DNA from 2 places in the Streptomyces sp. NBC_00400 genome. Region 1 is predicted to be linked to the other one. Evidence: predicted binding sites of a transcription regulator. Region 1 holds the regulator's gene; the other holds the start of a gene.
The links. The regulator HrcA, encoded in region 1, represses chaperone genes, less so after heat shock. The targets are predictions, from matches to a motif close to TTNGCACTCNGNNNNNCNGAGTGCNAA.
Positions count from the first base shown of each region.

Region 2: a site for HrcA is predicted at 8,884-8,910, ahead of groES (co-chaperone GroES). Genes of this name have one in related genera too.

Region 1 is NZ_CP107940.1:5,713,791-5,728,278, forward strand. It holds gene OHS81_RS24920 (AMP-dependent synthetase/ligase) at 1-388, shown strand, start outside; gene OHS81_RS24925 (ATP-binding SpoIIE family protein phosphatase) at 759-2,975, shown strand; gene hemW (radical SAM family heme chaperone HemW) at 3,074-4,306, shown strand; gene OHS81_RS24935 (Uma2 family endonuclease) at 4,416-4,994, shown strand; gene OHS81_RS24940 (DUF3097 domain-containing protein) at 4,972-5,805, opposite strand; gene OHS81_RS24945 (MBL fold metallo-hydrolase) at 5,963-6,697, opposite strand; gene hrcA (heat-inducible transcriptional repressor HrcA) at 6,891-7,907, shown strand; gene dnaJ (molecular chaperone DnaJ) at 7,908-9,044, shown strand; gene OHS81_RS24960 (nitronate monooxygenase) at 9,141-10,229, shown strand; gene OHS81_RS24965 (16S rRNA (uracil(1498)-N(3))-methyltransferase) at 10,226-10,969, shown strand; gene OHS81_RS24970 (histidine triad nucleotide-binding protein) at 11,162-11,521, shown strand; gene OHS81_RS24975 (ribonuclease Z) at 11,528-12,433, shown strand; gene OHS81_RS24980 (HAD family acid phosphatase) at 12,517-13,341, opposite strand; gene OHS81_RS24985 (S-(hydroxymethyl)mycothiol dehydrogenase) at 13,561-14,488, shown strand, end outside.
Region 2 is NZ_CP107940.1:4,714,178-4,728,665, forward strand. It holds gene OHS81_RS20670 (alpha/beta fold hydrolase) at 1-379, shown strand, start outside; gene tsaE (tRNA (adenosine(37)-N6)-threonylcarbamoyltransferase complex ATPase subunit type 1 TsaE) at 489-1,025, shown strand; gene OHS81_RS20680 (hypothetical protein) at 1,246-1,509, shown strand; gene OHS81_RS20685 (L,D-transpeptidase) at 1,559-2,128, opposite strand; gene tsaB (tRNA (adenosine(37)-N6)-threonylcarbamoyltransferase complex dimerization subunit type 1 TsaB) at 2,269-2,928, shown strand; gene OHS81_RS20695 (GNAT family N-acetyltransferase) at 2,925-3,524, shown strand; gene tsaD (tRNA (adenosine(37)-N6)-threonylcarbamoyltransferase complex transferase subunit TsaD) at 3,530-4,666, shown strand; gene OHS81_RS20705 (hypothetical protein) at 4,789-5,154, shown strand; gene OHS81_RS20710 (class I SAM-dependent methyltransferase) at 5,185-6,408, opposite strand; gene OHS81_RS20715 (FtsW/RodA/SpoVE family cell cycle protein) at 7,133-8,491, opposite strand; gene groES (co-chaperone GroES) at 9,059-9,367, shown strand; gene groL (chaperonin GroEL) at 9,503-11,128, shown strand; gene OHS81_RS20730 (hydroxyacid dehydrogenase) at 11,300-12,286, opposite strand; gene OHS81_RS20735 (DUF2264 domain-containing protein) at 12,547-14,488, shown strand, end outside.

The DNA of each region.
Region 1 (14,488 bases):
CGCCGAGGTCGAGGGCCAGTTCAAGGCGGTCTGCCCGTTCGTCTCCAATGTGCTGGTGCACGGCGCCAACCGGAACTTCTGCACCGCCCTGATCGCCCTCGACGAGCCGACGATCATGACCTGGGCCAAGGAGCACGGTCTGGAGGGCAAGACGTACGCCGAGGTCGTCGCGACCGATCAGGCCCGCGAGCTGATCGACGGCTATGTCGAGCGGGTCAACGAGGGGCTGCAGCGCTGGCAGCAGATCCGCAAGTTCCGGCTGCTGCCGCGCGACCTGGACATCGAGCACGGCGAGGTGACCCCCAGCCTCAAGGTCAAGCGGCCGGTGGTGGAGCGGGTGTTCAAGGACCTGCTCGACGAGATGTACGCGGGGACGCGCGAGGCGTAGCCGCAAGGGCACGGCGGTACGGGACGGGTCGGCGCGCTCCGTACCGCCGCGCTCCTACGGGCCGCTCCGTACCGCCGCGCTCCTACGGGCCGGTGTGTCGCGTCGCGCCCGTACGGGCCGGTGTGTCGCATACCGCCGCACCCGTTCGGGTGAAGACGGCGGCCGGCGGGAACCGTGGCCGCCGCCGGGGTTGTCCGTACAGGTACCCCGGGTGCCGCTTGGTGCGCGTCGGCCAACTCCCTCGGCGCGTCAGCCGAATTGGCCGCCGTGACCACCCACTTCTGTGACTCCGTGCTTATGGGTGCGCTCGTTCTGTCACTCTGTCGTTGGCGCATCCGGCGCTGTAGCGGAGCTGGTCGGGAGTTGCTCAATGCGGATGACAACTTCGTCTCCACGGGACGACGGCGTCACGGCGACGCGTATGGCGAGGGCGGGCGGGTCGCGTGGCGGACCCGTGGCCGGGCCCGGGGCCGCCGGGTCTGCGACGGGGCCCACGGCCGGTGCGGCGACCGGACCCGCGGCCGGGCCTGCCGAGGGGGCCGCGGCCCGTTCCCGGTGGGCCAGCCTGCCCGGTGATCCGCAGGCCGCTGCCGCCGCCCGCCGCTTCGTCCGGGCCGCGTTCGCCGACTGGGCCGACCAGGGGCTGGCCGGCGCGGAGAGCCTGACCGGCCGGCTCGCGGACGAAGCGGTGCTGCTGGTCAGCGAGTTGGTGACGAACGCGGTCGTGCACGCCGGTACCACCGTTGAGCTGCGCTGCCGCCTGGAGCCGGAGCGCGAACCCGGCGCGGAATCCCCGGGGAGCCGGAGCGGGGAGCCCCACGAGGGCCGGAGCGGGCAGCCGTACCCGGCGCCGCCCGCGTACGCCCCTGGCGCGGGCCTCGACGGCGCACCCGGCACCGGCCCCGACGGCGCACCCGGCACCGGCCCCGGCCTCGTCATCGAGGTCTCCGACCACCACCCCGCCCAGCCGGTCCGCGCCCACGAGGACAGCGCCGCCTCCGAGAACGGCGGCCACGGCCTCCAGCTGATCAGCGCCGTCGCCGAATCCTGGGGCATCACCTACCGCCGGGCCATGAAGACCGTCTGGTTCCGGCTGCCCGTCCGCGCCCGGGACGGCGCCGGGCCCGAGCCGGAGCTCGCCTTCGACGGCCAGTTGCTGCAGCGCGGGCTGCGGACCGCCGAGCTCCTGGCCCCGGCGCCGCGCCGCTCCGCCCGGCACGGCCACGAGGCCGGCTGGGTCGACAACGGCGCCCTCTCCTTCCTCGCCGAGGCCTCCGACCTGCTCTCCGGCCAGCTCGACGCCGATCAAGTCGCCTCGCTCGCCGCCCAGTTGATCGTGCCGCGGCTCGCCGAATGGTGCGCGGTCTGGCTCTACGACGGCGACAACGGCGCCCCCGGCCGGGGCATCGCCGCCGACGGCGAGGAACAGCGTCTCGCCCGCGTCTGGCACACCTCCGAAAGCCGGACCGACGCGCTGCGCACGGCGCTGGAGAAGCAGCCGCCGGAGCTGCCGGCCGGCGCCTCGCCCAGCGGTGCACCCGGCGCGGTCCCCTGGCCCTGGCCGTACGAGCCGGGCGGCTACGGGCCGGGCGGCGCCGCGCTCGCCTGCCCCCTGATCGCGGGAGGCCGCCGCCTCGGCACCCTGCTGCTCGGCCGGGGCGGACTGCTGCGCTTCCCCGACGAGGTGGTCGGGCTGATCGAGGACCTGGGCCGCCGGGTCGCCCGCGCCGTCGCCACCGCCCGCGCCTACAGCCGCCAGGAGCGCATCAGCCAGGTCCTGCAGCGCCGGCTGCTGCCGCGTGGGCGGGCACAGGTGCCCGGCGTGGAGTCGGCGGTGGTCTACGAACCGCGCGAGGGCGCCTGGGCGGGCGGCGACTTCTGGGATCTCTTCGACGCCGGGGACGGCCGCTGGTGCTTCGCCCTCGGCGACGTCTGCGGCAGCGGCCCCGAGGCGGCCGCGGTGACCGGGCTGGCCCGCCCGGTGCTGCGGCTGCTGGCCCGGGACGGCTTCGGGGTGGCCGCGGTGCTCGACCGGCTCAACAAGACCATGGCACGGGAGGCCGCCGACTCGGTCGCGGCGGTCGCGGCGGCGGTGGCGGCGGCCGGGGCCGGGGCGGAGGCGCCGGTCGAGATCCGCGACGAGGGCGAACAGGCCCGCTTCCTGTCCCTGCTCTACGGCGAGATCGTCCCGTACCCCGGAGGCTCCGGCGGCGCCCGCTGCACCCTCGCCAGCGCAGGACACCCGCTGCCGCTGGTGCTGGGCACGGACGGCAGGGTCCGGGTCGTCGCGGCACCGCAGATGCTGCTGGGAGTGGTGGAGGACGCCGCGTACGTCAGCGAATCGTTCGACCTCTGCCCGGGGGAAACGCTTCTGTGCGTCACCGACGGGGTGACCGAGCGGCGCTCGGGGCGGCGGCTCTTCGACGACGAGGACGGTCTGGCCCTCACCCTCGCCGCGGGCGCGGGCCTGGGCGCCACCGCCCTCGCCGACCACATCCGCAACACCGTCCACGCCTTCGGCCCGGTCCCGCCCGACGACGACCTGGCCCTGCTGGTCCTCCAGGCGGCCGGGCCGGGGGTGGCGTAGGCCCGGGTGCCGTAGCCCGGGGTGCCGTAGCCCGGGGGTGCCGTAGGGCACACCGTGTCCGGACCGGCACCGCCCCGCCATGACGGACAATGGTTCCCATGCCTTCCGCACTGCCCGATGGTGAGCCGATGCCCGAGGACGGGGCGCTGCCCGGTCATACGCCGGCGGCCGCCGCCGGCCGGCCCCTGGGCTTCTATCTGCATGTGCCGTACTGCGCGACCCGCTGCGGCTACTGCGACTTCAACACCTACACCGCGAGCGAGCTGCGCGGCTCCGGCGGCGCCCTGGCCTCCCGCGACACCTACGCCGACACCGTCGTGGACGAGATCCGCCTGGCCCGCAAGGTGCTGGGCGACGATCCGCGCCCCGTCGAGACGGTCTTCGTCGGCGGCGGCACCCCGACCCTGCTGCCCGCAGCGGATCTCGGCCGGATGCTGGCCGCGATCCGCGAGGAATTCGGCCTGGCGCCGGGCGCGGAGATCACCACCGAGGCCAACCCGGAGTCCGTCGGTCCCCGCTATCTCGACGGGCTGCTCGCGGGCGGCTTCAACCGGGTCTCCTTCGGCATGCAGAGCGCCAGGCAGCACGTCCTGAAGATCCTCGACCGTACGCACACCCCCGGCCGCCCCGAGGCCTGTGTCGCCGAGGCCCGCGCGGCCGGCTTCGACCACGTCAACCTCGACCTGATCTACGGCACCCCGGGCGAGACCGACGACGACTGGCGGGCCTCCCTGGACGCCGCGATCGGGGCCGGCCCCGACCACGTCTCCGCCTACGCCCTGATCGTCGAGGAGGGCACCCAGCTGGCTCGCCGGATCCGCCGCGGCGAGGTCCCGATGACGGACGACGACGTGCACGCCGACCGCTACCTCATCGCCGACGAACGCCTCGCCGCTGCCGGTTTCACCTGGTACGAGGTCTCCAACTGGGCCACCACCGACGCCGCGCGCTGCCGCCACAACGAGCTGTACTGGACCGGCGCCGACTGGTGGGGCGCGGGCCCCGGCGCCCACAGCCACGTCGGCGGCGTCCGCTGGTGGAACGTCAAACACCCCGGCGCCTACGCCCAGGCCCTTACCGAAGGCCGCTCCCCGGGCGCCGGCCGCGAACTCCTCTCGGACGAGGACCGCCGGGTCGAACGCATCCTCCTGGAGCTGCGGCTGGCGGACGGCTGCCCCCTGGACATCCTCGCCCCGGCGGGGGCGCGGGCGGCGGCGCGTGCGCTGGCGGACGGGCTGCTGGAGGCCGGGCCGTACGAGGCGGGGCGGGCCGTCCTGACCCTCCGCGGACGGCTGCTGGCGGATGCGGTGGTGCGGGATCTGGTGGACTGAGAAGCTGCTGTGCTCGAATGAGTGAACCAATGCGAGGGGCCCGCGGCCCCGCCTAGGCTGCTCCTAGCCTGTGCCGTATACACGGCGACGGGAAACGGAGGCCATGGAGATGACCGCTGTGGATGAACGCCGGATGACGGAGCTCTTCGAGAACCTTGAGGTTCCCGAGGGCATCAAGATGGAGCTCCTCCGGGGGGAAATCGTGATGATGGCGGGGCCTGATCTGGTCCACAACGAGATCGTCGAGGCGGTTCAGGACCAGATCCCCAGGAAACGCTGGAGGCGCCTCCAAACTCAGGACATCGCGATTCTGAGCGAGAGCAGCGAGCCCCAGCCCGACCTCGCGGTGCTGGAACGCGGAGTCGGACCGGACTCCGGACGGTTGCTGCCATCCGAAATGATCACGATGCTCGTCGAAGTCGTCTCCAAGAACAGCGTTGAGCGTGACTACGGACTCAAGCGCTCGATCTACGCTGCGGGCAAGGTGCCCGGCTACCTGATCATCGACCCCATCGTGGCCCACTGCGTCCTGCTCACCGAACCCGTCGGCGGTGGCGACGAGGCCGACTACACGGTGCAGCGGATCACCAAGTTCGGCGACCCTGTGCCGCTGGAACTGCTCGGCATGGAACTCGACACCAGCGAATTCGGGACCCTCCCCAACGTCAGGCCGCACCGCCGGCCGTGACGAAGTCGATCAGCTCCTCCACCCGCCCCAGCAGCGCAGGCTCCAGGTCCTTGTAGGAGCGCACGCAGGACAGGATCCGCTGCCAGGCGGCCCCCGTGTTCTCCGGCCAGCCCAGCGCCCGGCACACCCCCGTCTTCCAGTCCTGCCCGTGCGGGACGGACGGCCAGGCCGCGATCCCGACCGAGGACGGCTTCACCGCCTCCCAGATGTCGATGTAGGGGTGGCCCACCACCAGCGCATGCTCCCCGGTCACCCCGGCCGCGATACGCGACTCCTTCGAGCCGGGTACGAGATGGTCGACGAGGACACCGAGACGGGCGTCCGGGCCGGGGGCGAAGCCGCGGACGATCGCGGGCAGGTCGTCGATGCCCTCCAGGTACTCCACGACCACGCCCTCGATGCGCAGGTCGTCGCCCCACACCCGCTCCACCAGCTCGGCGTCGTGCCGGCCCTCCACATAGATGCGCCCGGCGCGGGCGACCCGTGCGCGGGCGCCGGGCACGGCGAGTGATCCCGACGCCGTACGCGCCGGAGCGGTGGCCGCCGGCCTGTCCTGGGGGCGTACGAGGGTGACCACCCGCCCCTCCAGGAGGAAGCCGCGCGGCTCCATGGGGAAGACCCGGTGCTTGCCGAAGCGGTCCTCCAGGGTGACCGTCGGGCCCTGCGCCGTCTTCTCGCAGCGGATCACGGCGCCGCAGAAGCCCGAGGTGACCTCCTCGACGACCAGATCGGGCTCGGCCGGCACCTCGGGGCCGGGCCGCTGCTTCTTCCAGGGCGGGGTGAGGTCGGGGCTGTAGTGCCTGTTCTGCATGGGGTGGGGCCTGTTCTTCGCGGGGGTCGGTGTTTCGGCCGGGGGTCCGGGGGGCGTCCCCCAGGGGATGCAGTCGTCGGGAGGGCGGGCGGGTGGTGTGGAGCCTGGGAGCAGCGGTGTGGAGGCGGGAAAGGGGCGGAGTGTCAGCGGGCAGTGGTCAAGAAGGCGCGACGCCGAAGCGGGCCGCCAGGGCGTCGCGTTGGGCACGGACGAAGCGGGCGTCCACCACGGCGCCATGGCCGGGAACGTACTGCGCGTCCTCGCCGCCGAGGGCCAGCAGCCGGTCCAGCGCGCCGGGCCACTGCCGGGGCAGGGCGTCGGGGCCCGCCTGGGGCTCACCGGACTCCTCGACCAGATCGCCGCAGAAGACGATCTCCGCCTCCCCGCCCCGGCCCGGTACCAGGACGGCCAGATCGTGGGCGGTGTGCCCGGGGCCGACATTGGCGAGCAGCACCTGCCGGTCGCCCAGCTCGACGGTCAGCTGGCCGTGCACATGGTGGTGCGGGGCGACGAGCAGATCGGCGGCCTCCGCGGCGGCGTCCCGCGCGACGCCCTGCCTGATCGCGTCGTGCCGCAGCTCGTCCTTGCCGCGGCGCAGCAGCTCGCCCAGGCCGGCCGCGCCGAACACCTCGACGCCCGCGAAGGCGGCCGTGCCCAGCACATGATCGAAGTGGGGGTGGGTGAGCGCGATATGCGTCACTTCCCGGCCCAGCACACCGCGGATCGTCCGGCGCAGATCCGCACCGTCGCGCAGGGTCGCACCGGTATCGACGATCATGACTCCGGTGCTCCCCGCGATCACCCCGATCGTCTCGTCCCAGCCCGGCATCCGGCGCCTGGCGACACCGTCACCGAGTCGTTCCCAACCGGCCTCTTCCCAAGCAGTGCGCATACCGAGACGCTAGCGCCATCGCGATAGCGTTGTCCGACAGATCGGCCGAACACGGTCATCGGGCGGTACTCCGCGCGCCCGCCCTTGCCGCGCCCGTGCTACCCGGCCGTACACTGGCTCAAGGTCTGGCACTCGGCCCGTGTGAGTGCCAGGAGAAACGAAGCGGCGGACGGCCGGAGTGGAGGTGCGCGGGATGCTCAGTGAACGCAGGCTGGAGGTGCTGCGCGCCATCGTCCAGGACTATGTCGGGACGGAGGAGCCGGTCGGCTCCAAGGCGCTCACCGAACGCCACCGGCTCGGGGTCTCCCCGGCCACCGTCCGCAACGACATGGCGGCCCTGGAGGACGAGGGGTTCATCGCCCAGCCGCACACCAGCGCCGGGCGGATCCCGACCGACAAGGGCTACCGCCTGTTCGTCGACAAGCTGGCCGGCGTCAAGCCGCTGTCCAGCCCGGAGCGGCGGGCGATCCAGAATTTCCTGGACGGCGCCGTCGACCTCGACGACGTGGTGGGCCGTACGGTCCGGCTGCTGGCGCAGCTGACCCGGCAGGTCGCGGTCGTGCAGTATCCGTCCCTGACCCGGTCCACGGTCCGGCACGTCGAGCTGCTGGCCCTGGCCCCGGCCCGGCTGATGCTCGTACTGATCACGGACACCGGCCGGGTCGAGCAGCGGCTCATCGACTGCCAGGCACCGTTCGGCGAGACCTCCCTGGCGGATCTGCGGGCCCGGCTCAACAGCCGGGTCGTCGGCCGCCGGTTCGCGGATGTGCCGCAGTTGGTGCAGGATCTTCCGGAGTCCTTCGAGCAGGACGACCGCGGCACGGTCTCGACAGTGCTGTCGGTGTTGCTGGAAACTCTGGTGGAAGAGACCGAAGAGCGGCTGATGATCGGCGGCACCGCCAATCTCACGCGCTTCGGGCACGATTTCCCCCTGACCATCCGGCCGGTGCTGGAGGCCCTTGAGGAGCATGTGGTGATGCTCAAGCTGCTCGGGGAGGCCAAGGACTCGGGCATGACCGTACGCATCGGGCATGAGAATGCCCATGAAGGCCTGGCGTCCACATCGGTCGTCACGGTCGGCTACGGTTCGGGCGACGAGGCAGTCGCCAAACTCGGCGTGGTCGGACCGACCCGCATGGACTACCCCGGAACGATGGGAGCGGTACGCGCAGTGGCACGTTACGTCGGACAAATCCTCGCGGAGTCGTAAGTGGCCACGGATTACTACTCGGTCCTCGGCATCGGCCGCGACGCCTCGCAGGACCAGATCAAGAAGGCCTTCCGCCGGCTGGCGCGCGAGCTGCACCCGGACGTGAACCCGGATCCGAAGACCCAGGAGCGGTTCAAGGAGATCAACGCCGCTTACGAGGTGCTGTCGGACCCGCAGAAGAAGCAGGTCTACGACCTCGGCGGGGACCCCCTCTCGCAGGCCGGCGGCGGCCAGGGCGCGGGCGGCTTCGGCGCGGGCTTCGGCAACTTCTCCGACATCATGGACGCCTTCTTCGGCACCGCGTCGCAGCGCGGACCGCGCTCGCGCACCCGCCGTGGCCAGGACGCCATGATCCGGCTCGATATCGAGCTGAACGAAGCCGCCTTCGGCACCACCAAGGACATCCAGGTCGACACCGCCGTCGTCTGTACGACCTGCAGCGGTGAGGGCGCGGCTCCCGGCACCTCGGCGCAGACCTGCGACATGTGCCGCGGCCGCGGTGAGGTCTCCCAGGTCACCCGGTCCTTCCTCGGCCAGGTCATGACCTCCAGGCCGTGCCCGCAGTGCCAGGGCTTCGGCACGGTCGTGCCGACGCCGTGCCACGAGTGCGCCGGCGACGGCCGGATCCGCTCGCGCCGCACGCTCACCGTCAAGATCCCGGCCGGTGTCGACAACGGCACCCGCATCCAGCTCGCGGGCGAGGGCGAGGTCGGCCCCGGTGGCGGCCCCGCCGGTGATCTCTATGTGGAGATCCACGAGGTGGCGCATTCGGTCTTCCAGCGGCGCGGCGACGATCTGCACTGCACGGTCACCATCCCGATGACGGCGGCTGCGCTGGGCACGAAGTGCCCGCTGGAGACGCTGGACGGGGTGGAGGAGATCGATGTCCGGCCCGGTACCCAGTCCGGGCAGTCGATTCCGCTGCACCAGCGCGGCGTGACCCATCTGCGCGGCGGCGGCCGGGGCGATCTCATCGTCCACGTCGAGGTGATGACGCCGTCCAAGCTCGACGCCGACCAGGAAGACCTGCTGCGGCGGCTGGCCAAGCTCCGCGGGGAGGAGCGGCCCACGGGGCAGTTCCAGCCGGGGCAGCAGGGTCTCTTCTCGCGTCTGAAGGATGCGTTCAACGGGCGATAGCCCCAGGTGAGCCGGGGGTCGCAGCCGTTCCGCGCGGCGGCGCGGCGGCCTCGGCCCGGGTTCGGAACGGCGCGGTGGGCGTGACACGATGTGCTCATGCCCACCGCACTGACCGATCTCTGCCGCCACCCGATCGTGCAGGCCCCGATGGCGGGAGGCGGCTCCGGACCGGAGCTGGCCGCCGCCGTCTGCGGCGCCGGCGGTCTCGGCTTCCTCGCCGCCGGCTACAAAACCGCCGACGGCATGTACCAGGAGATCAAACAGCTGCGGTCGCTGACCGACCGGCCCTTCGGCGTCAACCTCTTCATGCCGCAGCCCTCGCTGGCCGACGGCTCCGTCGTCGAGGTCTACCGCGAACAACTCGCGGGCGAGGCCGCCTGGTACGAGACCGAGCTCGGTGACACCGACGGGCCCATCGACGACGGCTACGAGGCCAAGCTCGCGATCCTGCGGGACGATCCGGTGCCGGTGGTCTCCTTCACCTTCGGCTGCCCCTCGCGCGCCGTCCTCGACTCCTTCGCCGCGGTCGGCACGTACACGGTCGTCACGGTCACCACCGCCGCCGAGGCGCAGGCCGCCCAGTGGTCGGGCGCCGACGCGGTGTGTGTGCAGGGCGTGGAGGCCGGCGGCCACCAGGGCACCCACCGGGACGATCCGCATGCGGACGGGACCGGCTCGGGGCTGGGGCTGCTGGCGCTGCTCGGCCAGGTCCGTGAGGCCGTGCAGATCCCGGTGATCGCCGCGGGCGGGCTGATGCGCGGGGCGCAGATCGCGTCGGTGCTGGCCGCCGGGGCGAGCATGGCGCAGCTGGGCACCGCCTTCCTGGCCACCCCCGAATCGGGCGCCAACCCGCTGCACAAGCAGGCGCTGACCAACCCGCTGTTCACGCATACGGAGTTGACCCGGGCGTTCTCCGGGCGGCCCGCCCGCGGACTGGTGAACCGCTTCCTGCGCGAGCACGGCCCGTACGCCCCGGCCGCCTACCCCGCCGTCCACTACCTCACCTCCACGGTGCGCAAGGCCGCCGCCAAGGCGGGCGACGCGCAGGGCATGAACCTGTGGGCGGGGCAGGGCCACCGGCTGGCGCGGGAGCTGCCCGCCGGGCGGCTCGTGGACGTACTGGCGGTCGAACTGGACGCGGCGCGCGCCGCGTTGAGCCGCCCGGGCGCCGGCGGTGCCGCATGACCGCTCCGGTGTTCCTCGTCGATTCGCTCGCGGACATACGGGCCGGCGGCACGCTGACCCTGGACGGTCCCGAGGGCCGGCACGCGGTGTCGGTGCGCCGGCTGCGGGCCGGTGAGGAGGTCGTCCTGACGGACGGCCACGGCACCGGCGCACACGGCACGGTCGCCGCCGTCGAGGGCAGGGACCGGCTCACCGTCGCGGTCGCCGAGCTGCGCACCGAGGCGTCGCCGGACCCCACCATCACCGTCGTCCAGGCGCTCCCCAAGGGCGACCGCGGCGAGCTGGCCGTCGAGACGATGACCGAGACCGGTGTGGACGCCATCGTGCCCTGGGCGGCGGCGCGTTGCGTCACCCAGTGGAAGGGCGAGCGGGCCGCCAAATCGCTGGGCAAATGGCGTGCCACGGCCCGTGAGGCGGGCAAGCAGTCGCGCCGGCTGACCTTCCCCGAGGTCGCGGACCCGCTGACGACCAAGCAGGTGGCCACCCTGCTCGCCGACGCCGACTTCGCCGCCGTCCTCCACGAGGAGGGCAGTTCCCCGCTCGCCACCGCCGAACTTCCCGCCGAGGGCCGGATCGTGCTCGTCGTCGGGCCGGAAGGCGGGGTCTCCCCGGAGGAGCTGACCCTCTTCGCCGAGGCGGGCGCCAGGCCCTACCGCCTGGGGACGACCGTGCTGCGCACGTCCACGGCGGGCACCGCGGCCACGGCGCTGCTGCTGGGGCGCACGGGGCGCTGGAGTTAGGGAGCCACATTCCAGGGCCGGTCTTCCGGCCCGGGGCGGGGCCGGCGGAGCACGAGGCCGGCAGAGCGGACCGGCCCGGCCGGCGGGGACCGCGCGGCGTGGGGTGGGGTGGACGCCCGGGTACGGCCCGCCCGGTAGCATCCGAGGCCGTGCGCACCGTGCGCAGGACGGATGACCCGGGAGGAGCCACCGGTGGCGGGAGAACCGCAGGCGGACTGCCTGTTCTGCAAGATCGTGGCGAAGGAGGTTCCGGCGACGATCGTCCGGGAGACCGACACCACCGTCGCGTTCCGCGACATCAACCCCCAGGCGCCCACCCACGTCCTGGTGATCCCCAAGGTGCACTACCCGGACGCGGCGAGCCTGGCCGCCGCCGAACCGCAGATCATCGCCGACATACTGCGCGAGTCCCGCGAGGTCGCCGCCGAGGACAAGGTCGAGGACCGGGGCTACCGGGTCGTCTTCAACACCGGCGCCGGCGCGGGCCAGACCGTCTTCCACGCCCACCTGCACGTGCTCGGTGGCCGCGGCCTGCAGTGGCCCCCCGGGTAACGCACCGTGTCCGTACGTGAATTGGTGGTTCTCGGCACCGCGAGCCAGGTCCCCACGCGGCACCGCAACCACAACGGCTACCTGCTGCGGTGGGACGGCCAGGGGCTGCTCTTCGACCCCGGCGAGGGGACGCAGCGGCAGATGCTGCGCGCCGGGGTCGCCGCCCACGACCTCCACCGGATCTGCATCACGCACTTCCACGGCGACCACTCGCTCGGCCTGGCCGGGGTGATCCAGCGGATCAACCTCGACCGGGTGCCGCACCCGGTCACCGCCCACTACCCGGCCAGCGGGGAGCACTTTTTCGACCGGCTGCGCTATGCCACCGCGTACCGGGAGACGGTCCGGCTGGTCCAGCGGCCGGTGGCCGTGGACGGTGAGCTGGAGCGCTCGGCGGCGTACGTCCTGGAGGCGCGCAAGCTCTCGCACCCGGTCGAGTCCTACGGCTACCGGCTCATCGAACCGGACGCGCGCCGGATGCTGCCCGAGCGGCTGGCGGCGCACGGCATCGCCGGACCGGACGTCGGGCGCCTGAGGCGGCTCGGCGAGCTGAACGGCGTCACCCTCGACGAGGTGAGCGAGCGGCGCCCCGGCCAGCGCTTCGCGTTCGTCATGGACACCCGGCTGTGCGACGGCGTCCATGCGCTCGCCGAGGGGGCGGACCTGCTGGTGATCGAGTCGACGTTCCTCGACGAGGACGTCCAACTGGCCACCGACCACGGACACCTGACCGCCGGGCAGGCGGCGCAGGTCGCGGCGTCGGCGGGGGTGCGGCACCTCGTGCTGACGCACTTCTCGCAGCGCTACGACGACCCCATGGAGTTCGAGCGGCAGGCCCGCGAGGCGGGCTTCACGGGCGAGCTGACCATCGCCAAGGACCTGATGCGGGTGCCGGTGCCCAAGCGGCGCTGAACGCCCGGCGGAGTTCCGTCCGCCGGGCGTGCGCCGTGCTTCCACGGGCGTGCGCCGTCTTTCTACGGGTGTGTGCCGCGCGTCTACGGCAGGAAGTACATCGGGTTCGGCAGCTTGAACGTCCGGTCCCCGGCGCCGCCGTTCAGGTCGCTGTACTGGTCCCCGAAGTTGGCGACGAGGCGGTAGCCGAGGGATTCGATGTGCTTGCGGGTGCCCGACTTGTACTCGACCGTCGTGCAGGTGGCGCCGCAGGGCAGGTAGGCCGGCGGGTGCTCCTTGTTCTTCAGGTAGACGTGCCGGGTGTCCAGGGGCACGTCGTAGCCGACGTTCTTGAGGTTGCGCACGCTCCAGTCGCGCTGCGCCTCCTTGCGGCCGGTCAGGAAGAACACCTCGGCGCCCTTGGCGTGCGCCCAGTTGACGAGCCGGTTCATGCCGAAGACCGGGTCCATGTCGTGGTGGGCCAGGTACTTGTCCTGGCTCTCCTCGGTGTAGTGGAAGCCGACCTGGAGCTCGTAGTTGTAGGTGAGCAGGGTCGTGTCGTCCATGTCGAGGACGATGGCGGGCTTGGCCTGCTTGCCCTGCTTCCCCGTCCGGCTGTGCTGCGCAAGGGCCGTGGACAGGTAGCTGCGGGCCTTGGCCTCGATGCCGCGGACCTGGCGGGCGTAGTTGCTGTGCGGGGAGGCGTAGTGCTCGCCGTCCGCCGTCACGGTGTCGCCGTAGTACGCCTTGATCTTGTCCTGCACCTGCGTGAGGTTGGGGACCTCTTTGTCGGTGCGCGGCACGGAGTGTTCGGCGGTGGCCTGGCCTATGCCGAAGACGGCGGTGCCGGTGACGAGAGCGGCGACCGTCGCGGCGCCGAGCCGGGCCCTGCGGGTGAGGGCGGGGCGGAAACGGGAGGGGCGGGGCATGCGCGGCTCCTTGGGAGACATCAGTGGACTTCGTAGGTCTAACAGAGCCTCAAGTCGGTCTCTACGCGCGAAGATTCAACCCTTGGTAAAGGCTCATGGGAGATCACGGACCCGGCCGTGGTCCTGTGCGGGGTGGCCCGGCACGCGTACGGTGAGGCACGGATCGGTGGCGGTGCGCCACAGTGGTCCCGTACGTGATCTTTGAAAGGGGCTGTTCCGATGGCACAGGAAGTGCGCGGCGTGATTGCGCCGGGGAAGAACGAACCGGTCCGGCTGGAGACCATCCTGGTGCCGGATCCGGGCCCCGGCGAGGCCGTGGTGAAGATTCAGACGTGCGGGGTGTGCCACACCGATCTGCACTACAAGCAGGGCGGCATCAACGACGACTTCCCGTTCCTGCTCGGACACGAGGCGGCCGGCGTCGTGGAGTCGGTCGGCGCCGGCGTCACCGATGTGGCGCCGGGGGACTTCGTCGTCCTGAACTGGCGGGCGGTGTGCGGCCAGTGCCGCGCCTGTCTGCGGGGCCGCCCCCAGTACTGCTTCGACACCCACAACGCCCGTCAGAAGATGACGCTGAAGGACGGCACGGAGCTGTCCCCTGCGCTGGGCATCGGCGCCTTCGCCGACAAGACGCTGGTCGCCGCCGGACAGTGCACCAAGGTCGACCCCCGGGTGGCGCCCGAGGCGGCCGGGCTGCTGGGCTGCGGGGTGATGGCGGGCATCGGCGCCGCGATCAACACCGGGGGCGTCGGGCGGGGCGACTCGGTCGCGGTCATCGGCTGCGGCGGCGTCGGCAACGCGGCCGTGGTGGGCGCGCGGCTGGCCGGCGCGGTCACGATCATCGCCGTGGACATCGACGACCGGAAGCTGGAGACCGCGCGCTCCATGGGCGCCACCCACACGGTCAACTCCCGTAACGCCGACCCCGTCGAGGCGGTCCGCGAACTGACCGGCGGCTTCGGCGCCGACGTCGTCATCGACGCGGTCGGCCGCCCCGAGACCTACCGGCAGGCGTTCTACGCCCGCGATCTGGCCGGGACCGTCGTCCTGGTCGGCGTCCCCACCCCGGACATGACCCTGGAACTGCCCCTCCTGGACGTCTTCGGCCGCGGCGGCGCGCTCAAATCCTCCTGGTACGGCGACTGTC
Region 2 (14,488 bases), 1.0 Mb from region 1:
GGTCAAGCGCTACTCGTTCGGGACGCCGGAGAAGGTGGACCCGGGGATCGCCCGCTTCGGCGAGCGGCTGATCGAGGCGACCCCGATCGATGTGGTCGCCGAGTTCTTCCCGGCGTTCGCGGTGCACGACAAGACCGAGGCGCTGGTGGCGTACGACGCGGTGCCCGCGCTGGTGCTCGCCGGGGAGAGCGATCTGATCACCCCGGCCGACCACAGCCGGACGATCGCCGAGGTGCTGCCCGACGCGGAGCTGGTGTGTGTCCCCGGCGCCGGGCATCTGGTGATGCTGGAGCGGCCCGAGCTGGTCAATGAACATCTGGTGTCGCTGGTGGAACGGGCGAGCGTGGCGGCCCGCAGCTCGCGGCACGCCCGCGCCTGAGGCGCCCGGGACCTGGCGCCGGCCGGGCGGCAGGGCACAGCCTGCCGCCCCGCGGCGGCATCACCGAGGGGCGGTGGCCGGGCGACGGGCGGGACGTACCATTTGCGGCATGAGCACCACCGGAGCGATTGCGCATGTCACCGTCAAGTCCCCCGACCAGATGCAGGAGTTGGGCCGCCGGCTGGCCCCGCTGCTGCGCCCCGGCGACCTGGTACTGCTCACCGGTGAGCTGGGCGCCGGCAAGACGACGCTGACCCGTGGCCTGGGCGAGGGGCTGGGCGTCCGCGGCGCCGTGACCTCGCCCACCTTCGTCATCGCCCGGGTGCACCCCTCGCTGACCGGCGGCCCCGCGCTGGTGCATGTCGACGCGTACCGGCTCGGCGGCGGGCTGGACGAGATGGAGGACCTGGACCTCGATGTCTCGCTGCCGGAGTCGGTGGTGGTCGTGGAGTGGGGCGACGGCAAGGTCGAGGAGCTTTCCGAGGACCGGCTGCACGTGGTCATCGGGCGCGCCGTGGGTGCGGATGCGCCCGGTGGTGCGGGCGGGCATCCCGAGGACGACGTGGACGATGTGCGCGAGGTGACGGTCACCGGCCTCGGCGCACGCTGGGCGGACGCCGGCCTGCCCGCGCTGGAGACCTGCTGACGGCCGTCCCGGGAGCCGTCGGCGGCGGTGGCGGGCCAGTCGGCGGCGGACCGGCGGGCGCCGATCCGGACAACACCGCCCGGTAGTTTCCGACAAGCCGTCGGTAAGATGTTGCGTACCCGGTACCGGGCGTGGTGACATGGGAGGAGACCCCAGTTAGGTCAGCCTAAGTAGCGAGCCTAGCTTCTGTCGCTCGTCCCAGGAGCCCCGGGAGGCGTCCATGTCGGCCCACCAGCCCTCCACCACGCCTGAAGGGCGCGGGGGCACCCCCGTCGCGGCGGCCGCGTGCGCCGCGGCCGAGACGCCGACCATGAATGAACTGCTGGCGGCCGGTGCCGCGGCCAGCGCCGTCTCCACACCCCCCGACGCTGCCGAGGAAGCCCGCCGGGACAAGCCCGCGGAGCCGTCCGGCGCGCCCGAAGCGGAGGACGAGGACCAGGACGGGCCCCGGGCCGCGTCCACCCCGGGCCGCGATGCGGCGTAGCCCGTAGGGGCGAATGCGGCGGCCTGCGGAACCGGGCCGGGCCGTGCGGTCAGGAGACCACGACGACCTTGGTGCCGTGCAGGGCGAAGTCCCACATCGCCTTGCCGTCGGTCCGCGACTCACGGATGCCACCGGTCCGCTTCCCCGAGCCCGGGTCGGGCATGGAGCCGTCGACGGCCGCGCTGAAGCCGACGGTGACGCCTTCCACACTCGCGAACCGCACCACATGCTCGATCGCGATGCCGTCCGAGCCCGTGACGCTCACCGAACGCGAGGCGACGGCGTACGCGCCCAGCGGCGGGCCGACCGTGCTCGGCGTGACCGGGTACGTACGCACCGCCTTGCCGTCCGCGCCGACCAGCCAGACCCGCTTGGCGTCCAGCGAGTAGACGATCCGCCGGCCCTTGCCGGACGAGGGCGGGACCGGGGCCACGGCCGGGGCCTTGTCCTTCTTGCCGCCGTGCTCCGGCGGGCTCTTGGGCACGCTGTGGCGGGGGTCCTTGCGGGTCTGGGTGAGGGTGTCCGGAGCGGACGCCGCGGCCTGGTAGCCGAGCACACCGACCACGACCACGGCAGCCGTGGTCAGCGCGGTGACGATCGTGCTGCTCTTAGCGGGCACCGCTGTGCACCTTTCCTCCCTCTCCCTGCCCGGTGGCGGGGAGCCCCGGACCTGGGAATGCCGGGCTGCTTGCTGCTGGGCTACGGGGGCGACGGTAGCACCGCGACAGGTACCTCCGGCCGAGCCGTAGTCTTAAGGACGTGCTGCTGCTAGCTCTTGACACCGCCACCCCCGCCGTCACCGTCGCGCTCCACGACGGCACCCGGGTCCTCGCCGAGTCCCGCCAGGTGGACGCACGCCGCCACGGCGAGCTGCTGCTGCCCGCCGTCGACCGGGTGCTGGCCGAGGCGGGGCTGAAGCTCGATGCCGTCAGCGACATCGTGGTCGGCGTGGGCCCGGGCCCGTACACCGGGCTGCGGGTCGGCCTGGTGACCGCCGCGACCTTCGGGGCGGCCCTCGGCATCCCCGTCCACGGTCTGTGCTCCCTGGACGGCCTCGCCTACGCCTCCGGGCTCACCGAGCCCTTCGTCGTGGCCACCGACGCCCGCCGCAAGGAGGTCTACTGGGCGCGCTATGGCGATGCCCGTACCCGCCTGACCGAGCCCGCCGTCGACCGTCCCGCGGACATCGCCGGCCAGGTGGCCGGCGTCCCCGCGGTGGGCGCGGGCGCGGTGCTCTACGACACGGTCTTCACCGGTCTGCGGCGCGAGGCCCCCGAGCACCAGTCCGCCGGGGCGCTGGCCGCGCTGGCCGCGGACAAGCTGGCCGCCGGCGAGGAGCTGCCGCCCCCGCAGCCGCTGTACCTGCGCCGTCCGGACGCCCAGGTGCCCGCCAATTACAAGGTGGTCACTCCCCGGTGACCACCCGCCCGTCGCCCGACCGGAGCCCCGCGGCGCCCCCGCCGCCCGGCGGGGCCCCTGAGTCCGGCGCGGCGCTGCGCGAGATGCGCTGGTGGGACATCGCGCCGGTGCTGGAGCTGGAACGGGAGCTCTTCCCCGAGGACGCCTGGTCGCCGGGCATGTTCTGGTCCGAGCTGGCCCATGCGCGCGGCCCGTACGCCACCCGCCGCTACCTCGTCGCCGAGCTGGAGGTGCCGCCGCGCAGTGGCGACGATGAGGGGCGGCGGGCAGGCCGGCTGGTCGGCTACGGCGGGCTGGCCGCCGTCGACGGCACCGGCGACATCCAGACCATCGCCACCGCCCGCGAGATGTGGGGCACCGGCCTCGGCGCCCGGCTGCTGACCGAACTCCTCGGTGCCGCGACGGACTTCGAATGCCACGAGGTGCTGCTGGAGGTGAGGGTCGACAACCTACGCGCCCAACGCCTCTACGAGCGCTTCGGCTTCGAGCCGATCGGTTTCCGCCGCGGCTACTACCAGCCCGGCAACGTCGACGCCCTGGTCATGCGGCGCACCACCCAGACCTCCTCCGAAGCACCCTCCGTACAAGGAACTTGACACTCATGGCTGACTCACGCGGCGGACCGCTCGTCCTCGGCATCGAGACCTCCTGCGACGAGACCGGTGTCGGCATCGTCCACGGCCACACCCTGCTCGCCGACGCGGTCGCCTCCAGCGTCGACGAGCACGCCCGCTACGGCGGTGTGGTGCCGGAGGTGGCCTCGCGCGCCCACCTGGAGGCGATGGTCCCCACCATCCAGCGCGCACTGAAGGACGCCGGGGTCGCGGCGTCCGACCTGGACGGGATCGCGGTCACCGCGGGACCGGGCCTGGCCGGTGCGCTGCTGGTCGGCGTCTCGGCCGCCAAGGCGTACGCCTACGCCCTGGGCAAGCCGCTCTACGGCGTCAACCACCTCGCCTCGCACATCTGCGTCGACCAGCTGGAGCACGGCCCGCTGCCCGAGCCGACGATGGCCCTGCTGGTGTCCGGTGGCCACTCCTCCCTCCTGCTGGCCCCGGACATCACCTCCGACGTGCGGCCGCTGGGCTCGACGATCGACGACGCGGCGGGCGAGGCCTTCGACAAGATCGCGCGGGTGCTGAACCTCGGCTTCCCGGGCGGCCCGGTCATCGACCGCTACGCCCGCGAGGGCAACCCCGACGCGATCCGCTTCCCGCGCGGACTGACCGGCCCCCGCGACCCGGTCTACGACTTCTCCTTCTCCGGCCTGAAGACGGCCGTCGCCCGCTGGATCGAGGCCAAGCGGGCGGCCGGCGAGGAGGTGCCGGTGGCGGATGTCTCGGCGTCCTTCCAGGAGGCCGTGGTGGACGTGCTGACCCGTAAGGCCGTCCGGGCCTGCAAGGACAACGGCGTGGACCACCTGATGATCGGCGGCGGGGTCGCGGCCAACACCCGGCTGCGGGCGATGGCCGAGCGCCGCTGCGAGGACGCCGGGATCACCCTGCGGGTGCCGCGGCCCAAGCTGTGCACCGACAACGGCGCGATGGTCGCCGCCCTGGGCGCCGAGATGGTGGCGCGGGGCAGGTCCGCCTCCGCCTGGGACCTCTCCGCCGACTCGTCCCTGCCGGTCACCGAACCGCATGTGCCCGGGGAGACCGGCGAGGAGCCGCCCGCCGTCCCGCACCACCACGACCACGACCACGTCCACGAGATGAGCAAGCACAACCTCTACTCCTGAGGCCGCCGCGAGGGCTCGTTTTGTCGTGTCGCGAGTCCTCGCGCCGTCCCCGGCCCGAGCTCCGGCCATAGGTCTTACCCTGGCAGGCAGCACCGGGCGCGCACGTGGGGAGGCGGCAGGCTGTGGACTGGTTCTGGTGGGTCTTCATCTTCTTCATGGCGGGCGGCTTCGCGAAGGTCGCCGACATCGCCCGCACGGCGCTGCGCACGCGCCACGAACGCAAGATGGAGCGGCTGGAGACCGCCCGTCAGGAGCGGCAGGAGCTGGCCGCCGCGCACCAGCCGCCGCAGCCGGTGTGCGGCTGCACCCACCACCTCGCCAAGCATGACAAAAAGGGCAAATGTCATGAGCTGGTGGAAGTCGCGGTCGCCTGGGACGCCGACCACAAGCCGGTGCAGTACGAGGCGGGCCAGTGCACCTGCCAGCAGTACATCGGCCCGCAGCCGCTCTCCCAGATCTACGCCGAGGACCTCACCGACCTGGCGTGAGCGCCGGCACCGGCCCGGCGTGAGCGCCGGTCAGCAGGCGTCCGCCGCCGGGTGCCCCAGCAGCATCGTCGGGGCGCCGGCGACCCGGGTCAGGAAGATCGTGCAGGAGTTGCGGCCGCCGCCGAGCTTCAGCTTCCTGCGCAGCTCCTCCGGCTCCACCGCCGAGCCGCGCTTCTTGATCACCGCGATGCCGACCTCGCGCTCCCGCAGCAGCGCCTTGAGCCTCTTCATATGGAACGGCAGCACATCGGTGATCGCGTAGGCGGTCGCGTAGGGCGTTTCGGTCAGTCGGTCCGCGGTCAGGTACGCGATCGTCGGATCGATCAGCCGCCCGCCGATCTGCCGGGCGACATCCGCGACCAGATGGGCGCGGATCACCGCCCCGTCCGGCTCGTACAGCCAGTCCCCGACCGGCCCCGGCTCGGGGTCCGGCAGCCCCGCGCCCAGCAGCGAGTCCCCGGCCGGGAGCAGCGTGGCCCGGCGGCCGCCGGGCGTGATGCGGCCCGCCCCGCACTCCGCCGCGTCCTCTGCCGCGCCGAACCACACCACGGCCTCCTTGACGTCGCCCCCGTCCGAGATCCACTCCGTCTCGGCGTCCTCGGGCAGCGCCTCGTGCGGCACCCCCGGCGCGATCTTCAACGCCGCGACGGGAGCCTTGCGGGCCGCCTCGATCGCCCATGACAGCGGCGGCGAGTACGCCTCGGGGTCGAAGATCCGGCCGCCCCTGGCTTTGCCGCGCCGCGCCGGATCCACGAACACCGCGTCATATCCCGCCGTGTCGACCTCCGTCACGTCCGCACAGCGCACCTCGATCAGCTCCGCGAGCCCCAGCGCCTCGGCGTTGGCCCGGGCCGCCGCACAGGCCAGCGGGTCACGGTCGACGGCCAGCACCCGGATCCCGGCCCGGGCCAGCGCGATCGCGTCACCGCCGATACCGCAGCACAGGTCCGCCAGCGTCCGCACGCCCAGCGCCGCGAGCCGCGCGGCGCGGTGGGCGGCGACCGTGGCCCGGGTGGACTGCTCCACGCCGTTCGGCGTGAAGTACATCCGGCCCGCGTCCGCCCCGAACTTCGCTGCCGCGCGCTGTCGCAGCCGCGCCTGCCCGAGCGCGGCGGAGACCAGCGACGCGGGGTGGTCACGGCGCAGCCGGGTGGCTGCCGCCAGCTCGTCCGACGGGGTGTGGTCCCGCAGCTCGGCCAGCAGCGATTGCCCCTCCGGGGCGAGGAGGCCGGCGAAAGCGTCTAGGTCGTTCACGGTGTCATTGTCCTCCCACGTTTTCGGCTTTCCCGCCGTGGGGGCTGCTCGCCGTTTCGCTGCGCTTTGCCTCGGCCCGTTTTCGGCTGTCCCTCCGTGGGGGTTTCTCGCCGTTTCGCCTGGCGGCGGGCGGGGTCCGCTGCGCGGGGCTGTGGGTGCGGTGACGGGCCTGCGGGGCAGGGGTGTGGGACTGCTTCGCTTTACGTCCCACACCCCTGCCCCTCCGGCCCGTCCCCTCCCGTGGGTGAGTAAGTGAACGTGGGTGGGGGCGGGCCACGGGCGTGGCCGTTTTCCCGTGCCGACGAGGTGCGCCGGACCACTCAGGTTCACCCCCACCGGCCTTTTCCCACCCTCCAGCGGGAGGTGACGGGCCGGAGCGGGTGGGGTGCCGGACGTAAAGCGAAGCAGTCCGGCACCCCACCCGCGCAGGCCCGTCACCGCACCCCGACAGCCCCGCGCAGCGGACCCCGCCCCGCGCAGCGGACCCCGCCCCGCGCAGCGGACCCGCCCCGCGCAGCGGACCCGCCCCGCGCAGCGGACCCGCCCCGCGCAGCGGACCCGCCCCGCGCAGCGGACCCGCCCCGCGCAGCGGACCCCGCCCGCCGCAGGCGCAACGGCGGGAAAGCCCAAAGCGGGGCGGAGGCAAAGCGCAGCGGATCGGCCCGCCGCCAGGCGCAACGGCGAGAAACCCCCACGGCGGGACAGCCGAAAACGTGGGAAAAGATCAAGCCGGCTCCCGCCGGCGCTGCGCATGGTCGCTGATCCGCAACAGCAAGGCCACCATGACCCAGTTCGCGACCAGGGAGGAGCCCCCCTTGGCGAGGAAGGGGAGGGCCTTGCCGGTCAGCGGGATGAGGCCGGTGACGCCGCCGGCGACGACGAAGACCTGGAGCAGGAGCGCTCCGGAGAGCCCGACCGCGAGGAGTTTGCCGAACGGGTCGCGGGCGGTCAGTGCCACCCGCAGCCCGCGCTGCGCCAGCAGCACGTACAGCATGATCACGACCATCACCCCGGCCAGCCCCATCTCCTCGCCGACGGTGGTGAGGATGAAGTCGCTGTTGCCGGCGAAGCCGACCAGCTCCGGGTGGCCCTGGCCGAGGCCGCTGCCCGAGATGCCGCCGCTGCCGAAGCTGAACAGCGACTGCGCGGCCTGCTCGGAGATCAGCCCCGGCGGTCGCTGCTTCTCCGGCAGGAAGATGTCCATCGGGTGCAGCCAGGCCATGATCCGGCCCTTGACGTGGGGTTCCGTGGAGCCGACGACCGTGGCGCCGACCGCGGCCATGGCCAGGCCGCAGAGCACCCAACTGGTGCGCTCGGTCGCCATGTACAGCATGATCACGAAGACGCCGAAGAAGATCAGCGAGGTGCCCAGGTCCCGTTCGAAGACCAGCACCAGCAGGCTGATCACCCAGATGGTGAAGATCGGTGCGAGCTGTCGCCCCGGGGGCAGTTGGACGCCCAGGACGCGGCGTCCGGCCAGTGCCAGGGCGTCGCGGTTGACGGTGAGATAGCCCGCGAAGAACACCGAGATCATGATCTTCACGAACTCGCCGGGCTGCAGCGACAGCGGCCCGAGCAGGATCCAGCGCTTGGCGCCGTACATATCGGCGCCGAAGAAGGCCGGGGCCATCAGCAGCACCAGCGCGACCACCATCGTCAGATAGATGTAGCGCTGCAGAATGCGGTGGTCGCGCAGCACCAGCAGGATCGCGATACACACCGCCACCCCGATCACCGTCCACACCAGCTGTCCGCTCGCCGCCTCGGCGATCTTCAGCCGGGGCGTCTGCGCATAGGTGATGTCCAAGCGGTGCAGCAGCACCAGGCCGAGCCCGGTCAGCAGCGTCGCCAGCGGCAGGATCAGCGGATCGGCGCGGGGCGCGAAGCGGCGCAGGACCAGGTGCGGGACCAGCGCCACGAAGAACATGCTGATGGCGAAGCCGGCCAGCCCGCCGGGCAGCCGTCCGGTCATCGACAGGCCGGTGCAGGCGTACCCGAAGTCCGCGATCAGCACGGCGAGGGCGAGCAGCCATGCCTCGGTCCGCCGGCGGTCCGGTGCCTGGGCCAGCGCGGCGAACGTCATGGTGCGCTCGGCGTCGCTCTCCCGCTGCCGGGCCGCACGGGGAACGCTGGTCTGTCCACGCACGGGTTTCCTCCGCCACTGATCGTCGAGGCCGCGGGCCGGCCGGGATGTGCCCGGTTCGTCGGTCGGCAGTCGGGGAGGTAGACGAGGCAGCCGGTGGCGTGGTTGCGAGGGAAGGGGAAGGTGTGTCCGATTTGATGAGAACGTGGCCGTGATTCGGCTTCTGTCCCGTCCCGGCCCCGCCCTGGTCCCCTCCCGGCCCCGCCCCGGTCCCGTCCTGATCCCGCCCCGGTCCCGCCGCGGAAGGCCTGGCCGGCCGGGGTGCGGCCCGTCGTCGGCCGCGGCTCGGGACGGTCCGTCAACCGGAACGGAGGCAAGCGCACCCCGCCGCGCTGGCACTCCGCTTGACCGAGTGCTAACCGCGTCATAGTCTCGGCGTTGGCACTCTCCAGTGGGGAGTGCCAGACACACAGCGACGGGCAGGTCCGGCACCCGCGACGACGGATCGACCTGGTCGCCACCTCAGACAGTTAACCCCGTGAGATCTCCGAAGGGGGAGGTCGGATCGTGACGACCACCAGCTCCAAGGTTGCCATCAAGCCGCTTGAGGACCGCATTGTGGTCCAGCCGCTCGACGCCGAGCAGACCACGGCCTCGGGCCTGGTCATTCCGGACACCGCCAAGGAGAAGCCCCAGGAGGGCGTCGTCCTGGCCGTGGGCCCGGGCCGTGTCGAGGACGGCAAGCGCGTCGAGCTCGACGTCAACGTCGGCGACGTCGTGCTCTACAGCAAGTACGGCGGCACCGAGGTGAAGTACAACAACGAGGACTACCTCGTTCTCTCGGCTCGCGACGTGCTCGCGATCGTCGAGAAGTAAGTCACCCAGTTTTGCCGTGATCTGCGCCCCTGGTTCCCGCGTCTAAACAACCCGGGGCAGGGGCGCAGTTCGTTTGAGCGACAGCGGTCCCCACGTCGTGGCCGAGGATCGCAATGAGAGGACTTGAAGCAACCCATGGCGAAGATCCTGAAGTTCGACGAGGACGCCCGTCGCGCCCTTGAGCGCGGCGTCAACAAGCTTGCCGACACGGTCAAGGTGACGATCGGCCCCAAGGGCCGCAACGTCGTCATCGACAAGAAGTTCGGCGCGCCCACGATCACCAACGACGGTGTCACCATCGCGCGTGAGGTCGAGGTCGACGACCCGTACGAGAACCTGGGCGCCCAGCTCGTCAAGGAGGTGGCGACCAAGACCAACGACATCGCGGGTGACGGCACCACCACCGCCACCGTGCTGGCCCAGGCGCTGGTCCGCGAGGGTCTGCGCAACGTCGCCGCCGGCGCCTCCCCGGCCGCCCTGAAGAAGGGCATCGACGCCGCCGTCAAGGCCGTCTCCGACGAGCTCCTGGCGACCGCCCGCCCGATCGACGACAAGACCGACATCGCCGCCGTGGCCGGCCTGTCCGCGCAGGACAAGCAGGTCGGCGAGCTCATCGCCGAGGCGATGGACAAGGTCGGCAAGGACGGTGTCATCACCGTCGAGGAGTCCAACACCTTCGGTCTGGAGCTGGACTTCACCGAGGGCATGGCCTTCGACAAGGGCTACCTGTCGCCGTACATGGTCACCGACCAGGAGCGGATGGAGGCCGTCCTCGAGGACCCGTACATCCTGATCCACCAGGGCAAGATCGCCTCGATCCAGGACCTGCTGCCGCTGCTGGAGAAGGTCATCCAGGCCGGTGCCTCCAAGCCGCTGCTGATCATCGCCGAGGACGTCGAGGGCGAGGCCCTGTCGACCCTGGTCGTCAACAAGATCCGTGGCACCTTCAACGCCGTGGCCGTCAAGGCCCCCGGCTTCGGTGACCGCCGCAAGGCCATGCTCGGCGACATCGCCACCCTCACCGGTGCGACCGTCATCGCCGAGGAGGTCGGCCTCAAGCTCGACCAGGCCGGTCTGGACGTGCTCGGCACCGCCCGCCGGGTGACCGTCACCAAGGACGACACCACCATCGTCGACGGTGGCGGCAACTCCGAGGACGTCACCGGTCGCGTCGCGCAGATCAAGGCCGAGATCGAGTCCACCGACTCCGACTGGGACCGCGAGAAGCTCCAGGAGCGCCTCGCCAAGCTCGCCGGTGGCGTGTGCGTCATCCGCGTGGGTGCGGCCACCGAGGTCGAGCTCAAGGAGAAGAAGCACCGTCTGGAGGACGCCATCTCCGCGACCCGCGCCGCGGTCGAGGAGGGCATCGTCTCCGGTGGTGGCTCCGCTCTGGTCCACGCCGCCAAGGTGCTGGAGGGCTCCCTCGGCAAGGAGGGCGACGAGGCCACCGGTGTCGCCGTCGTCCGCCGCGCCGTCGTCGAGCCGCTGCGCTGGATCGCGGAGAACGCCGGCCTCGAGGGCTACGTCATCACCGCGAAGGTCGCCGAGCAGGACAAGGGCAACGGCTTCAACGCCGCCACCGGCGAGTACGGCGACCTGGTCAAGGCCGGCGTCATCGACCCGGTGAAGGTCACCCGCTCCGCCCTGGAGAACGCCGCGTCGATCGCCTCGCTGCTGCTGACGACCGAGACCCTGGTCGTCGAGAAGCCCGCGGAGGACGACGCTGCCGAGGCCGGTCACGGCCACGGGCACGCGCACTGACGCACAGCGCCGGGCAGTTCGCTGCCTGACGTACGAGACCCGGTCCCTGCCGTGTGCGGGGGCCGGGTCTTCCGTTTGTGCGGGGCCGGGGCGTGCGTTTGCGCGGGGAGGAACCTCAGGGCCGGGCGGCCCTCCTTTTGGCCGTCGGGGCCGCTTTGGCCCGGGCGGCGGTCAGGCCGAATGGGGCAGCTGCTCCGGCCGTACGGGATCGGTGAACGGCCGTCCCTGGGCATAGCGTTCGAGCTCGTCCAGGGCGTGATCGGCCAGGCGGTGGAGTTCGGTGCCCAGTGACCCCGCCACGTGCGGGGTGAGCAGGACATTCGGCAGCTCGTACAACGGAGAGCCGGCGGCCGGGAGTTCGGGTTCGGTGACGTCGAGGACGGCGTGCAGACGGCCGGAGACCAGCTCGGGGAGCAGGGCCGCCCCGTCGACCAGCGAGCCGCGGGCGGTATTGACCAACGTCGCGCCGTCGGGCAGCAGGGCCAGTTCGCGGGCGCCCAGCAGATGGCGGGTGGCGGGCAGCTGGGGGGCGTGCACGGTGACGATGTCGCTGCCGGCGCAGAGGGCGTCGAGGGGGACCGGCCGTACGCCGAGCCGGGTGGCGTCGGCGTCGGTCACGTAGGGGTCGTGCAGCAGGACGTGCAGATCGAACGGGCGCAGCAGCTCGATGACGCGGCGGCCGGTACGGGAGGCGCCGATGACGCCGACGGTGCGGCGGTAGTTGCCGGCGGCGCCGAGTTCCCGGTGCCAGTCGTGGGCGGTGCGCAGGCCGCGGTAGCGGTGGGCGGCGTGCAGTACGCGTTTGTTGGCGAAGAGGATCGCGGCGAGGGTGTATTCGGCGACCGGGAGGGCGTTGGCGGCGGCGGCCGAGGCGACGGCGATACCGCGCTCCCAGCAGGCGTCGGTGAGGTGGTGTTTGACCGAGCCGGCGGCGTGCACGACGGCGCGCAGCCGCGGGGCCGCGTCCAGCACCGGGCCGGTGAGCCGCGGGGCGCCCCAGCAGGTGAGCAGCACCTCGGCGTCGGCGAGGGCGGCGGCGACCGCGGGGGTGGGGTCGGCCAGCTCGTGTGCGACGAGGTGGGGGTCGGTACGGGCGAGGACCGCGAGACGGGTGTGGTGGCGGGGGTCGAGGAGCCGTTCGGCGATGCCGGGGCCCATCGCCAGGAGCACCGTGGGCCGGTGCGCTGCGCCGGGCGTGCTCACTGCCTCTGCGGCCTGCCCGTTGTGGTGGTGTGCCGGTGGGGTCATGCGCTCTCCTCCTCCGTGTTCCCTGGACGTGCGGCGTTCGTTCGGCGTGCGGCGTGCCCTTGACGGGCGGCGTGCCCTTGACGGGCGGTCAGCCGCACCTGAAGGATTCCCGGCGGCCGGCCGTCTTCCGCCGTCCCGGCCGGCCGTCATCCTCCGCTCCAGGGGACGCCATGCCCGAGCACCCCCGCCATCGTCCCCACCCCCACCCCTTCCCGCTCCCGCCCGAGGACCGCCGCCGCAGTGCGTACACCGGCTGGACCCGCGCCCACTGGGAGGCGGTGGCCGACGGGCTGCTGCACGCCACCGCCCCCTACGCCTCCCCGCGCCACGGCCTGATCACCCTGCCGGGACCCCGCCCCAGCTCCTCAGGACCCCGCTCGGACGGCCTCGAAGGCTTCGCCCGTACGTTCCTGCTCGCCGCCCTCCGCGTCGCCGGCAGCAACGGACAGGACCCGCACGCCCACCTCTCCCGTTACGCCGAGGGCCTGGCAGCGGGCACCCGGCGTCCCACCGACGCACGGGAGCTGACGTCCGCGGACCCCGACTCCTGGCCGCGTATCGGCACCATCCGCCAGGCCCGTGTCGAAGCCGCCTCGCTCGCCCTCGGCCTGCGTCTGACCCGCCCCTGGCTGTGGGACACCCTCGACGAGGGGGTCCGCGCCCGCGTTGCCGACTGGCTGCTGCCCGCCCTCGGCCCGTCCCCCGTGGACAACAACTGGTGGCTCTTCGGCCTCACCGTCGGCGGCTTCCTGCGCGCGGCGGGCATCGAGACCGTCCGCGCGCAGGCCGCCATCGACCGCGCGCTGACCCGTATCGAGGACTGGTACCGCGGCGACGGCTGGTACGCGGACGGCGACAACCGCGCATTCGACCACTACAACGCCTGGGCGATGCACTTCTACCCGGTCCTGCACGCCCACCTCTGCGCCGACCGGACGCTCCTGGCCGCCTACGGAGCCCGCCTGCACGCCCAACTGGACGACTACACCCGCCTCTTCGACGCCAACGGCGCGCCCCTGCCGTTCGGCCGCTCCCTCACCTACCGCTTCGCCGCCACCGCCGCCCCGTGGCTGGGCGCTCTCACCGGCCACACCCCGCTCACCCCCGGCGCCACCCGCCGCCTCGCCTCCGGGACCCTGCGCCACTTCCTGGACCGGGGAGCCGTCACCCAAGACGGCCTGCTACCGCTCGGCTGGTACGGCCCCTACGTGCCGATGCTCCAGCACTACTCGGGTCCGGCCTCCCCCTACTGGGCGGCCAAGGGCTTCCTCGGCCTCCTGCTCCCCGCCGGCCACCCCGCCTGGACCGACCCCGAGGACCCTCTCCCCGCCGAAACCGCGGACACCGCCCGCCCCCTCGGCCCCACCGGTCTGCTCCTGCAGTCCACCGCCTCCGACGGCCTGGTCCGCCTCCACAACCACGGCAGCAACTCCACCGCCGCCGCCCCCGACCCCTACTACGCCCGCTTCGCCTACTCCACCCGCACCGGCCCGACCGCCGACGGCCGGATCCCGCCCGACGCCACCGCCCACGGCCGGCGCCTGTCTGACAGCCGGCCCCTGCGCGACAGCCGGCCCCTGCCCGGCGACCAGCCTCCGTCCGCCGACCGGCCCCCGCCTGAGGACCGGCCCCTGCCCGAAGGACGGCCCCTGCCCGTCGAACAGCCCCTGCCCGACAACCACTTCGGTCTGCTCCTCGGCGGCCGCCTCACCACCCGCGGCCCCGCCACCCCGCACACCACCGGCCCTGACCGGGCCTCCTCCACCCACACACCCCGCCACGCCGACGGCAGTGACCTCCCGGGCATCCGGATCCTGTCCGTCACCCTCGTCCACGGCCGCGCCGAACTCCGCGTGCACCTGGTCACCGGAGCCGCCCCCGGCACCCGCGTATGCCAGACGGGCTGGGCCACCACGCCCGACGGCCCCACCGCGCAACTCCACCCCGTCCACGGCTACGACACCCCGCCCTGCCGCACCCCGACGGGGAGCACCCTCATCGGCCCCGGCACCCGCACCGCCGTCCTGGAGGGCAGCACCGCCTCAGGCCCCGGGGGCACCCTCTTCGCAGCCCTGGCATCCCTGACGGGGGACCCGGATCCCGCCCCCGTAC